Regions from separate parts of the Agrobacterium sp. 5Ca39 genome, predicted to be linked through region 2. Evidence: riboswitches for the same ligand, from Rfam matches in the RefSeq annotation. Region 2 holds a riboswitch; each other region holds the start of a gene.
What was found. Region 2 has a riboswitch for thiamine pyrophosphate ahead of ACZ47E_RS17095 (ABC transporter permease). Riboswitches for the same ligand answer to the same signal wherever they lie in the genome.
Positions count from the first base shown of each region.

Region 1: it holds a riboswitch for thiamine pyrophosphate, as region 2 does, so the genes downstream of both, thiB (thiamine ABC transporter substrate binding subunit) here and ACZ47E_RS17095 (ABC transporter permease) in region 2, are expected to answer to the same signal.
Region 3: it holds a riboswitch for thiamine pyrophosphate, as region 2 does, so the genes downstream of both, thiC (phosphomethylpyrimidine synthase ThiC) here and ACZ47E_RS17095 (ABC transporter permease) in region 2, are expected to answer to the same signal.

Region 1 is NZ_AP026436.1:2,351,899-2,356,384, forward strand. Features, by position in the region: gene thiP (thiamine/thiamine pyrophosphate ABC transporter permease ThiP) at 1-1,433, opposite strand, end outside; gene thiB (thiamine ABC transporter substrate binding subunit) at 1,453-2,466, opposite strand; TPP riboswitch at 2,504-2,614, opposite strand; gene ACZ47E_RS11635 (VOC family protein) at 2,660-3,052, opposite strand; gene ACZ47E_RS11640 (ABC-F family ATP-binding cassette domain-containing protein) at 3,141-4,486, opposite strand, start outside.
Region 2 is NZ_AP026437.1:722,616-727,101, forward strand. Features, by position in the region: gene thiE (thiamine phosphate synthase) at 1-73, opposite strand, end outside; gene ACZ47E_RS17085 (hydroxyethylthiazole kinase) at 60-800, opposite strand; gene ACZ47E_RS17090 (ABC transporter substrate-binding protein) at 797-1,747, opposite strand; gene ACZ47E_RS17095 (ABC transporter permease) at 1,744-2,529, opposite strand; TPP riboswitch at 2,658-2,760, opposite strand; gene ACZ47E_RS17100 (alpha-glucosidase) at 2,797-4,486, opposite strand, start outside.
Region 3 is NZ_AP026436.1:2,196,111-2,200,596, forward strand. Features, by position in the region: partial or broken gene thiO (glycine oxidase ThiO) at 1-302, opposite strand, end outside; gene thiC (phosphomethylpyrimidine synthase ThiC) at 304-2,127, opposite strand; TPP riboswitch at 2,222-2,333, opposite strand; gene ACZ47E_RS10930 (acyl carrier protein) at 2,516-2,767, shown strand; gene ACZ47E_RS10935 (acyl-CoA dehydrogenase family protein) at 2,767-3,948, shown strand; gene ACZ47E_RS10940 (amino acid--[acyl-carrier-protein] ligase) at 3,953-4,486, shown strand, end outside.

The sequences.
Region 1 (4,486 bases), on a different replicon from region 2:
AGCGACAGGGCCATCGCGAAGGAAAATGCCATGGCCAGCGGCCGCCACAGGACGGGCAGATCGGCGAACCGCAGCCGCGGCAGACCCTGAAGCCCGAGGCTGGCGGAAAGTCGGCCGGTGCGGAGAAAATGACTGGTGACGGCCGGCTCCAGCACCCGCATGGCAAGCGGCAGGGCCATCAGCATGTTGATGAGCGCCACGAGAACCGGGGCATAAACAGCGACGTCACCGAAAGGCCGCAAGAGAAGGAACCATCCGCTTCCGAGCACCACGGGCGGAACCAGCAGAACCAGAGACGATCCCGCGCCGAGAACGCTGGACAAGAGGTGAAGAGGCCGCGCGGCCCGCCGTTTCGCGCTGACCGCCTGACGTGCGCGGATGATCGCCATGCTGACGATGATCACGAAAATTGCCGAGAACGCGGCAATCCCAAGACTTGTCGTCGCCGCGCGCAGGAAGACCGGTGCTGTGATGAGGCGCGGCAGGTCTGCCTGGACCCCCGAGAAGACAATGGCGACCAGCGGCAGTCCGATCAACAGCACCGCGGAAACGATGATTAGACCATCCCACAGGCGGGCCGCCGCCCGGCCCGCATCGAAACGGCGCACAGGCCGGCCAAGTGAAGCGATTTCCGCTTCCGGCGACGGCAGGAAGGCCAGAAGGCCGAGCAGGGCCGCGGTGAGGACGATCTGCAGAACCGAGAGCGCGATCGCCCGCTGCGGATCGAAATCGAACCGCAGCGCCTGGTATATAGCGACCTCCAGGGTGGTCGCCGCCGGCCCGCCGCCCAGAAGGAGCACGAGCGTAAAACTGGTGGCGCAAAGCATGAAGATGAGGCCGGCGATACCCGGAACAAGCCGGGACACGGCCGGCCATTCGACAAAACGGAAAACCGAGATCGGCCCCATGCCGAGGCTCGCCGCCATGCGCCAATATTCGCCCGGAATACGCTCCAGCCCGGCCAGCAACAACCGGACGGAAAGCGGCAGATTGAAAAACACATGAGCAATGAGGATGCCGGAAAGACCGTAAATGCTGAAAGGTTCTTCCGCGCCGGCGAAAACAAGAAGCGTATTCAAGACACCCTGCCTCCCCCAGATGGTAATGATACCGAAGGCGCCGACGATCACCGGCAGCCCCATCGGCACTGCCATCAACCGGATGATCCAGATCCTTCCCGGAAACTCCCGCTGCCGGGAGAGTGCCAAGGCCACGGGAAGACCAAGAATGATGGAAAGAAGGGTGGAGAGCGTCGCCTGATAAACCGTGAAGCGCAGAATACGCAATGTATAAGGGTCCAAAATGCCGGAAGCGGATGCACCCGCATCAAAGGACAGAAGCGCAAACACGGCGAGCGCCATGAACAGGAAAACGGCGGCAAAAGCCGCCGTCCCGAAAATGATTGACCGCCGGTAATCGCGACGCAGCATCATGCGTGGACGCGCCTCTTCTTCAATTCATGCTCATGGCCGTCAGCCATTCGTCTATCCATGCCTTGCGGTTTTTCGCGACCTCTTCCGGCTGCATCAGGAAAGTCTTCTGCGGCACGACGAGCCTGGAAAAGGCCTCCGGCAGGGGGGCGGAGGTTGCCGCAACTGGCATCATCCAGTTGTTTTCGGGAATGGTATCCTGAAAACCGGAGGTGAGGGTGAATGCGAGAAACTGCTTTGCAAGATCCTTGTGCGGCGCGTTTTTGAGAAGGCCTGACACTTCGATCTGGATGTAATGTCCTTCGGAGAAAGCTGCGGCCTGATAACGATCCGTCTTTTCGGCGACCATATGATAGGCGGGCGAAGTCGTGTAGGACAGCACCATCGGCACCTCCCCCTTGGTGAAGAGCCCGTAGGACTCCGACCAGCCCGGCGTAACGGTAAGGATCCGCTTCCTGAGCTTTGCCCAGGCTTCCGGCGCCTGGTCGCCATAAACCGATTTCACCCACAGAAGCAGCCCCAGTCCCGGCGTCGAGGTGCGCGGGTCCTGAATGGCTATCTTCTGGGCGGGGTCGCCTTCCACGAGTTCTTTGAGGCTCGTTGGTGGGCTTTTCAGCGTCTGGGTGTCATAGACGATAGCGAAATGGCCGTAATCATAGGGAACGAACACATCGTCCTCATAGCCGCCGGGTACCTTGGCCGCTGATGCATCAACGCCGCTGACATCGAAAAGGCCGGTCTGTTTCGCCTCCGCGACCAGATTTGTATCAAGTCCCACGACGACATCCGCCTTGGACCCCGGACCTTCCAATTTCAGCCGGTTGAGAAGCGCCACGCCGTCCGCCACGCCGACAAAATTGACGGTGCAAGCGCACACCTTCTCGAAAGCTTCCTTTATTTTGGGACCGGGCCCCCATTCAGAAACAAAGCTCTCATAGGTGTAGACCGTCAGTTCCGGTTTTTCCTGCGCAACTGCGAAGCCGGGCAGAAGCATGGAAACGGCAATAATGGAATTTACAAAAATACGACGGCGCACGAATATCTCCTCAAAACGAGGAGGGAAATAGCCGCCTGCATGAAAGCCGTCTAATCCCTCCGCCGGTATGAACCGGATCAGGTTCTTCGGGTTGGCAAGCCTCTCAGCCTTTTGCGCCCAAGCGCGAAAGACACCCCGTTAGATCAAGATAATGGTGTAGTCCCGCAGACCCGTCTTGGCAAGATGGCTGCCATCAACCCTGCTGCGCCATGTGCACCAGTTCCCAGACGTGGCCGTCGGGATCCTGAAAACTGCCTGCATACATGAATCCGTGATCCTGAACGGGTTTCCAGTGGCTGCCGCCTGACGCGAGCGCTGCCTCGATCATACGGTCGATTTCCTCCCGGCTTCCGGCGGAAAGACAGGTCAGTACCTCGGTACTCCGCTTGGCGTCGGCGATGTCGCCGTTGATGAAATCACGGAAACGCTCTTCCTGAAGGAGCATGACGAAGATGTTCTCCTCGACAATCATGCAGAGCGTGCGGTCATCGGAATATTCCGGATTGAAGGTGAAACCCAGTGTCGTGAAGAAGGCTCTCGATGTCTCGATATTCTTGACGGGCAGGTTGACGAAGATCATGCGCATGGTGTTGAACTCCTCCGAACCGGGACAGCAAACGGCATTTCCGCGGTCCTGTCAAAGGCGGATGGCGGGGCGGCCGGAAAGATCGTCCTCAGCCTTCCAGTTCCTCGCGCAGCATCTCCAGCTCCAGCCACTCCTCTTCCATGGCCTCAAGTTTTTCGCGCAGCTTTTCCATTTCCTGCGCCAGCTTGTTGAAGGCCGCCTGATCCTTGGCGAAGAGTTCCGGGTCGGCCATGCGCTGCTCGCGTTTTGCAATCTCTTCCTGCGCCTTCTCCATCTCCTTGGGGAGATTTTCGAGGGCGAATTTCTGCTTGAACGAAAGCTTGGCCTTGGCCTTTCCAGGCTCCTGCGAAGACGGGGCTGAAGGTGCGGCTTTCGCCTTTTCCTGTCTCTCAGCTTTTCGTTTCTCTTCCGCAGCTCCCTTGCGCTGCGCCATCATATCCGAATAGCCACCGGCATATTCGATCCAGCGTCCGTCCGGTTGATCGGGATTGGCCGGCGCGATGGTGGAGGTGACCGTACGGTCAAGAAAATCACGGTCGTGGCTGACAAGGATGACCGTGCCGGAAAAACCGGCCACGATCTCCTGCAACAGATCCAGCGTTTCGATATCGAGATCGTTGGTCGGTTCGTCGAGAATCAGAAGATTGGTCGGCCGGGCGAGAATACGCGCCAGAATGAGCCTTGCACGCTCGCCGCCGGAAAGGTTGCGGATGGGTGTGCGGGCCTGTTCCGGCTGGAACAGAAAGTCCTTCATATAACCCGTGACATGCTTCACCTCGCCATTGACGAGAAGATTGTCGCCCCGGCCGTCGGTCAAATAATGTGCGAGCGTATCGTTGGGATTGAGCTCCTCGCGCTTCTGGTCAAGCGTTGCGATCTCGAGATTGGTGCCGAGCTTGACCCAGCCGCTGTCTGGTTCAAGCTGGCCGGTGAGCATCTTCAGCAACGTTGTCTTGCCCGCGCCATTCGGTCCGACGAGACCGATGCAATCGCCGCGATGCACCCGCAGTGAGAACGGCGCGACAATCATGCGCTCACCGTAAGCCTTGGTGATAGCCTCCGCCTCGATGACCAGCTTGCCGGACTCCCGGCCTTCCGTGACGGTCGCCTGTACAGTCCCCTGCGGCCCCTTGTGCCCACGATATTCCGCCCGCATGGCCTGAAGCTCACCGACACGGCGCATGTTGCGCTTGCGCCTTGCAGTCACGCCATACCGCATCCAGTGTTCTTCGCGCTCGATGGCCTTGCCGAGCTTGTGTTGTTCAAGCTCTTCCTCTTCAAGCACCTTGTCACGCCATTCCTCGAAATGGGCAAAACCACGATTGAGACGGCGGGACTGGCCGCGATCGAGCCAGACGGTCGAGGTCGAAACCCGTTCGAGAAAACGACGGTCGTGCGAAATCAGCACCAGCGCGCTGCGCGTCTGCTGGAGTT
Region 2 (4,486 bases):
GCTCAAAGAGAGGCGCGACATCGCCGAGGCTCCCATCCACAAGCGCGTTGAGGCGGTAATCAACCTTGTTCATTCTCGATCCTCGCATGATTGATGATATCCTCGCCGGTAATCGCCGAAAGCGCGTCCAGGAATGCCGGTTCGAACGTGCCGGGACCTCTGGCACAGGACGCGGCCAGTTCGGCGGAGACGCCGGTGACGGCAAGGGCGGACGCCGCCGCTGCCAAAGCATCCCGTTCCACGGCCATGAAAGCAGCGATGACGCCCCCCGAGAGGCAGCCCGTACCCGTTACCTTAGCCATCCAGGGATGGCCGTTTACGATCCTGACGCGTCGCGTCGCGTCGCTCAGGTGATCGACCGGCCCGGTTTCGATCCTGATTGCATCTGGCACCTCGCCGATCAGTCTCATTTCTGCACGGTTGCCACGCACGATCGCGGGAGAGAGAGTGATGAGCTCACGCGCGAAGGCCAGCCGGGATGGAGAATAGTCACAATGCACGGGGTCGACGATCCAGGGCTTGCCTGAGGCGTTGGCGATCTTCACTGCCAGCAGGATAACCTTGCGCCGTTCCGCATCCAGCGTGCCGAGATTGATGGTCAGCGCATCCGCCTTGGTAACGAAGCTTTCGATTTCCTCCAGCGACGTGGTCATGGAGGGAATGCCGCCGACACCGGTAATCCCGTCGGCGGTGAATTTTTGCACCACGGTATTCATAAGGCAATGTACGCGCGGACGCGCTTGCCTGACTTTTTCAAGGATTTCGGCGGCCTGCGTGGTCGTGGGGAAAGGGATTGTCATGGCTGCTGTAGCTCCACGGCGACTTCGTCCGCCGCCGGCGCCTGCTTGATGAGCTGCATTTCCTGCATGAAGGCGCCAAAACGCGCATAGCGGGCGCGGTCGAGTGCGGCAGGGCGCTTGGCAAAACGCGGCACTGTGTCGAAGAAAGCCTGCTTATTCAGTGCGTCATCGAGATTGGGATAGGCCTTGATGAAAAGCTGCCAGGATTCCTGCGGGTGATTGGTGATGAAAATAGCGGCCTGTTCCACGGCGGAGAGGAAACGCGGCAGGCGGCTGTCTGTTGCGAGATCGCGATGGGTGACGAAGATCAGCTCGTCATAGGCCGGAACACCATGTTCCTCGGGAAAGAAGGATCGGCCTTCGTGGCCCTCGAGCTTCATCTGCGTCAGTTCGAAATTGCGGAAACCGCCGAGCGTGGCGTCCACCTTGCCGGCGATGAGCGATGGCGACAGGGAGAAATTGACGTTGATGAGTTCCACATCGTCTTTCGTCAGACCGTCCTTTTCCAGCATGCGCTTCAACATGGCATCCTCGAAGCCGGATACGGAAAAACCGACTTTCCTGCCCTTCAGGTCCTTCAGGCTTTTGATCGGTCCGTCAGCCAGCACGGTGACGGTGTTTAGCGGCGTTTCGACCAGTGTGCCGAAACGGACGAGCGGCAGGCCGGCATCGTGGTCGAGATAGAGGTTGGGCTGGTAGTGCACGCCGATATCGGCCTGTTTTGCCGAAACGAGGCGCGGAACGGCGGAAGGATCTGCCGGAGGAACAAGTTCAACTTCGAGCCCCGCATCCGCAAAAAGGCCCCGCTCTTTCGCGATGACCATCGGCGCATGGTCGGGGTTCACGAACCATTCCAGCAATACCGTAAGCCTGTCGGCCGCCTGTGACTGAACGGGGGCAAATATGCTTGTCGCCGCGACGACGAAAGAAAGAAGAGTTCGCTTCATGATGCTGAAAGTCTCCGTAAATACCCGAAAGGAATGGTGTGTTCTGTTTCCCTGGCCCAGGGCGCCAGATGGGCGGTGGCGCGATCCACCGCCAGTCGCAGCAGCACCGCCATGATGGCGAGTATCGCCATGGCGGCGAACATCGTGTCGGTCTGCATGCGGGCGTTTGACTGGATCATCACGAATCCAAGCCCTGCCGATGCGCCAACCCATTCGCCAATGACAGCGCCCAGCGGTGCGAGGGGTGCGGCCACCCGCAGCCCGGAGATAAGCGAAGGCAGTGCCAGTGGCACGCGCAACCGGGTGAGAACCTGCCAGTGGCTTGCCTGCGTCAGCGAGGCGGCATCGAGAATGGCGCGATCCGTCCGGTTGAGGCCATCGGTGAAGGAGGAGGCGACGGGAAAGAAGATGATGATCGCTGTCATCACCGCTTTCGAGGCCATGCCGAAGCCGAACCAGAGGACGAGGATGGGCGCCAGCACGAAGACCGGAAAGGCCTGCAAAACCAGAACCATCGGCCAGACGAGGCGACCGAGACGGGGGATTGCCGCGATGGAGAAAGCCACGAGAATACCGACCAGGACGCCGGCCGTCAGTCCAACGGCCATTTCGAGAAATGTAACCATGGCCTGCCCCAACAGGAAACCGGGGTGGCGCAGGAAGGCCGCGGCGACATCGGCCGGCGCCGGCAGGATATAACGGGGTGGGGAGAACAGCCATGTGCCTGCCTGCCAGAGAACAAGCAGGAGACCGACACCGTTCAACGCATGGGCGGCACGCATGAGCCGAACCTCAGACGCAGACGCACCGGGTGCGACGGACAAAAACTTTCAGCATCATCATTCGGTCTCCACACGTGACAATCGCGGAGATCAGGACAAAGCGGAGAAGAGAAAGGGCAGCGCCTCAAAGGCGCGACAGTTTCCGTTCCTACGCCGGCATGATCCGGATCAGGTTCAAGGGTCCGGCTCAACGCCATCTCAGCACCGTCTGGTGCTCCCCTCGGAATGGGTCGGAAACTGTCGTTTTTTTAGCTGGCTGTCAACGGCTCAGATGGTGCGGAGCTGTTCAAACAGGGTGACGTTGCCACTATCGGCGCGGTAGAAAACCGCGGGCCGGCCGAGTGGTGCTTCCACGGTAACCTCGTTTCCACCGCGATGATGCACGCCGCTCCACAGATGTACCCACTGGCCATCGCCCGGAAGATAGAGAGTGCGTTGCGCTTCTCCCGCTTTCCAGACAGGGGCCACCAGCATGTCGGGGCCATAGAGATAGCTGTCCTGAATGGCGTAAGTCTGCCGGTCATTCTCGTAATGCAGGAAAAGCGGGCGTTGCACCGGAAGCCCCGTCCTGGCCGCTTCGGCGGAGAGCGATTTCAGATAGGGGGCAAGCGCGACATAGACTGTCGTCATGCGGGCGAAATGGGCGAGAACCGCTTCATCCTGATCGATCTGCAGATTGTCACGCGGGCGGTTGCCCTCATGGGTGCGCATGACAGGCGTGAAGGCGGCCATCTCCGTCCAGCGCATGATGAGTTCCGCGGTGCGGACATTGCCGAACAGGCTGGTGTAACCGCCGATGTCGGAATGGTGATAGGCATTGCCCATGAGGCCGGATGAAAGCGCGCCGCAAATGACGGTGACAAGCCCATCATGACGGGAGAAGTCGACCGACTGGTCACCGCCCCAGATGAGGGGGCAATGGGCCTGCACTCCGGTGAAGCCTGCGCGCATGAAGAACAGCGTTTCGCCGGTCTTGTCGCGGCTTTCGACGGCTTTTGCATTGACCTCGGCCCACAGGGTGGGCCATGCATTGTGCATCAGCTTAGCGTCGACACCGTTGAAGAGCGTTATATCGATCGGAAGATATTCGCCGAAATCAGCCATCCACCCGGAAAGGCCGAAATCCAGCATGTTCTTGCCGATGATTTCTTCGGCAAACCAGTCGGCGGCAGCCGGATTGGTGAAATCGACCACGCCGCAATCGAACTCGCCGAAATCCACCAGCGCCGTTTTCCCTTCCGCATCCGTTGCGAAATAACCGGCCTGTTCGGCCACCGGGAAAAGCGGGCCGTCAACGCAGAGATAGGGGTTCACGTACCCCAGAAAACGGATACCCTGATCGGCAAGCTCGGCGATCTTCTGGCGCAGATGCGGATAACGGGTTTCGTTCGCCTGCCAGTCCCAGAACAGGCGTGCGCCGAAGGATGTCTGGCGAAGCCCCACCCAGTCCTCACACCACAGGCCCGACACCTGCGTTCCTGCTGCGCGGATTTTCTCCAGCCGCGCAAACGAATTGACGCCATCCTTTAATCCAATGATCGCGCCATTATATATCCATTCCGGCATTTGCGGCTGCCGTCCAAACCGTAGGGACAGCGCGGAGACGATATCGGTGAAACTGTCGCCGGCCAAAAATTCGATCTTCTCCGGGATGGCCCAGATTTCGATCTCGTGGAAATCGCCATTGCGGAAATCGAAGACCGAATAGGCGCTCGTTTCCACATGCAGCGCGTATCTACGCGACGAGAGATAGGTCGGCTGCGGATAGTTGGTGTTGTAATAATCACCGCCTGCCTTGCCGTTGACGTCAGACTTGAAGGTGATTTCGGTGGTCTTGTCGCGGCCAACGCCGGGCTCGGAGGTCCAGAGCGGAAAGCGCCGGCCGCGCATGTCGAAATAGGACATCTGCTCGCCGCCGCCCCAGACATGCTCGTCCGTTTCCGCAAAGACGCGCAGC
Region 3 (4,486 bases), on a different replicon from region 2:
GATGCGAAACGCGTGAGCTCTGCCTTGTCGCGTGCTGGCGCGACGACCAGCGTGCCATTGCGAACCACAAGGCCGGGAGTTGCCTCGTCCCACCAGTCAAGCGCCACCTTGCCAAGCGTCAGGACCGCTTCCTCCGCATTTTCGCGCTCACACCAGGGAGCCAGCATGCCGCCGGCATAAAACGACGCTCCACGAGAAGGCTCGGCATTGCGCTCCGACACCTCGACAACAACGCCCCTCCGCGCCAGTTCGAAGGCCGCCGTCAAACCGGCGACCCCCGTTCCCTTGACAAGGACGTGCATTTTATTCGGCATTCGCAGGCGTCGGAAGCGGCATGTAAAGCTCACCGCCTTCCTTGAAGCGCGCGGCCATGGCCTCAAGCCCCTCCTTCTGCGCCTCGGCGCGGATATCGTGGGAAATCCGCATCGAGCAGAATTTCGGTCCGCACATGGAGCAGAAATGCGCAACCTTGTGCGCCTCCTTCGGCAGCGTCTCGTCATGGAAGGACCGAGCCGTATCGGGATCGAGCGACAGGTTAAACTGATCCTCCCAGCGGAACTCGAACCTTGCACGCGACAGCGCATCGTCCCGCACCTGTGCGGCCGGATGACCCTTGGCAAGATCGGCGGCGTGAGCGGCGATCTTGTAGGTAATGACACCCACCTTCACGTCATTACGATCCGGCAGACCGAGGTGTTCCTTCGGCGTAACGTAGCAGAGCATGGCGGTCCCGAACCAGCCGATCATTGCAGCACCAATGCCGGACGTGATGTGGTCGTAACCGGGCGCAATGTCCGTGGTCAGCGGCCCAAGCGTATAGAAGGGCGCTTCGCCGCAGGTCTTCAACTGCTTGTCCATATTCTCCTTGATCTTGTGCATCGGCACGTGGCCGGGGCCTTCGATCATCACCTGGCAATCCTTTGCCCAAGCGATCTGCGTCAACTCACCCAGCGTTTCTAACTCCGCAAACTGCGCCGCATCATTGGCGTCAGCGATCGAGCCGGGACGCAGGCCATCGCCCAGCGAGAAGGAGACATCGTAAGCACGGCAGATGTCGCAAATCTCGTCGAAATGCTCATAGAGGAAACTTTCCTTGTGGTGATGAAGACACCACTTGGCCATGATCGAGCCGCCGCGTGAGACGATGCCGGTGACGCGGTTGACGGTGAGCGGTATGTAATGCAGCCTGACGCCGGCATGGATGGTGAAATAATCCACACCCTGCTCCGCCTGCTCGATCAGCGTATCGCGGAACACTTCCCAATTGAGGTCTTCGGCAATGCCGTTCACCTTCTCCAGCGCCTGATAAAGCGGCACGGTTCCGATCGGAACCGGCGAATTACGGATGATCCATTCGCGGATATTGTGGATGTTGCGGCCGGTCGAAAGGTCCATGACCGTATCCGCACCCCAGCGGATGGCCCAGACCATCTTCTCAACCTCTTCCGCCATTGAGGAGGTGACGGCGGAATTGCCGATATTGGCATTGATCTTGACGAGAAAATTGCGGCCGATGATCATCGGCTCAAGTTCCGGATGGTTGATATTGGCTGGAATAATGGCGCGGCCCGACGCCACTTCCTGACGCACAAATTCCGCCGTGACGTAATCAGGAATATGCGCGCCGAAACTCTCACCGTCACGCGCGAGCTTCTCCTTCGCTGCCTCGCGCCCGAGATTTTCGCGAATGGCGATGAATTCCATTTCGGGCGTGATAATGCCCGCCCGCGCATAGGCAAGTTGCGTCACCGCCTTGCCCGCCGTCGCTTTCAGCGGCTGATGACGTACACCAAATTCAGGCGTCAGGCGTTCGCCTGTGGCAAAACCGTTATCCTCCGGCTTGACGTGCCGACCCTCGTAAGCCTCGACATCACCGCGCGCGACGATCCAGTCATGACGCAGACGCGGCAGACCCTTTTCGATCAGGACCGGATGGTTGGGGTCGGTATAGGGACCTGAGGAATCATAAACCGTGACCGGCGGCTCGCCCGCCGTCGGGTGCACTGCGATCTCGCGCATCGGTACGCGGATATGCGGATGCAAAACGCCCGGCTTATGGATTTTCGTGGAGGCGGCATGCGGGCCGGTTGTAACGACGAGCGGTATAGTCTTGGCAGCGATATTCATCTTGAGGCTCCAAAGTTTAACAGTGGAGACCCAGTTCGAGCCGGAATGATGGAAAATACCTGTGTGCCGAAACGCGGCGCCATGCGCCGCCCGACATCAGGTCTTTGCACCGTCCCTACGCCAGTATGAACTGGATCAGGTTCAACGGGTCACTGCGCATGAAAGCAGAATCTCAGCCCCTTGACGGGACACCCCTGGTGAATGGCCCCAGCAAAAAACACCCTCAGGCTTTTGTCAAGACCGGCGATCCATGCTTGGCAAAGGTGCGGGAATGGCGCATGCTGCCGTTAGTTGTAATTAACCTAACGGTTTAGGCGAATATTATCGTTTGCAACGTAACCATAAGCACAAACCATCCTGATGTGAAATTCATGGGAGATACGTCGGAATGAATGCGACTATACGTGAAATACTGGCAAAATTCGGCCAGCTTCCAACCCCCGTCGATACGATTGCAGATGAAGCCGATCTTTACGCGGCGGGCCTTTCTTCCTTTGCATCGGTGCAATTGATGCTCGGCATCGAAGAAGCATTCGATATCGAATTCCCGGACAATCTGCTGAACCGCAAGTCTTTCGCCAGCATCAAGGCCATTGAAGACACTGTTAAACTCATTCTCGATGGTAAAGAGGCAGCCTGATGAACGTCACCGTCGCGCCGCAGGATGAAACGCTGTCCGCGCGCGCGGGCCGTGTCGCGGCAATTGCCGCCAAATATGCGGACGAGGTGGATGTCACCGGCCGCTTTCCGCAGGAAGCCGTTGATGCATTGAGGCAGGAACGTCTGCTCGGCATACAGGTCCCTTCACTGCTGGGCGGCGAAGGCGCCTCCCTTCAGGAAATCGCCGATATCTGCGCCCGGCTTGGGCAGGCCTGTTCGGCAACGGCGATGATTTTCGCCATGCACCACATCAAACTGTCGAGCCTTGTGGAACATGGAGAGGCGAGCGCATGGCACGCCGACTTCATGCGCCGCGTCGCCGGCGAACAGCTTCTGCTCGGTTCCGCCACCACCGAAGGCGGCATCGGCGGAAATCTGCGTAACTCCATCTGCGCAATCGAAGTCGAAGGTGATAGCTGCCGGCTGGAGAAGGACGCCACGGTTATTTCTTATGGCAGCAACGCCGATGCGATCCTGATTACGTCGCGCGCCCACAAGGATGCCGCGCCCGCCGATCAGGTGATGACCGTCTTCCTGAAAAACCAGTATACGCTTGAGAAGACCCATGTTTGGGATACGCTCGGCATGCGTGGCACCTGTTCGGACGGCTTCCTGTTCCGCGGCGAAGCGCCGGCGGCGCAGATTTTCCCAAAGCCTTTCGCAGAAATCGCTGCACAATCCATGCTTGCAAGCTCGCATCTGCTGTGGAGCGCCGTCTGGTATGGTATCGCGTCGGATGCGGTGCTGCGCGCCCAATCTTTTGTCAGAGCTGCGGCCCGCAAGTCGCCCGGAACGGCTCCTCCCGGCGCGATCCGCCTTGCCGAGGTTTCCACCAAGCTGCAGGTGGTGAAATCCAACATCATAGCCGGTATCAAGGCCTACGAGGACACCAAGAGCGATCCGGAAAAATTGATGTCGATGGCCTTTGCCGTTGCCATGAACAATGTGAAAATCTGCTCTTCGGAAACCATTCTCGAGATCATCGACCACGCCATGCTGGTCTGCGGCATCATGGGCTACAAGAACGGCACGCCCTACAGCCTCGGCCGGCATCTGCGCGACGCGCATTCCGCCCGCCTGATGATTTCCAACGACCGCATTCTCGGCAATTCCGCCAATCTCCTGCTGGTTCACAGGCAGGACACCAGCCTCTTGGGATAAGACCATGGACATGCAAACATCGTTCCTCGATCGACTGTTCGAAGAAGGCCTGCTGATTGAAACGGGTGTGGACGGTCTTTATGGACGCAGCGGCCAGTTCGAGGACGTGATTGCCGCCTTCGAGCGGCTGATCGACCGCACCGGTGGCGCCGATGGCGCCGAAGCGATCCGTTTCCCGCCCGGCATCAACCGCGCCTATTTCGAAAAAAGCGGTTACATGAAGAGCTTCCCGCAGCTCGCCGGCACGGTCCATTCCTTTTGCGGCTGCGAACTGGACCATGTCAGCCTGCTGAAAACCATGGATGAGGGCGGCGACTGGACCAAGGATCAGAAAGCCACCGATATCGTACTGACGCCAGCGGCCTGCTACCCGCTTTATCCAACGATCGCCAAGCGCGGCGCGCTGCCTGCCGGCGGCGGTCTCTATGACATCCAGTCCTATTGCTTCCGCCACGAGCCCTCCAAGGATCCGGCCCGCCAGCAGCTTTTCCGCATGCGCGAATATGTCTGCATGGGCACCGAGGCCAACGTCACCGAA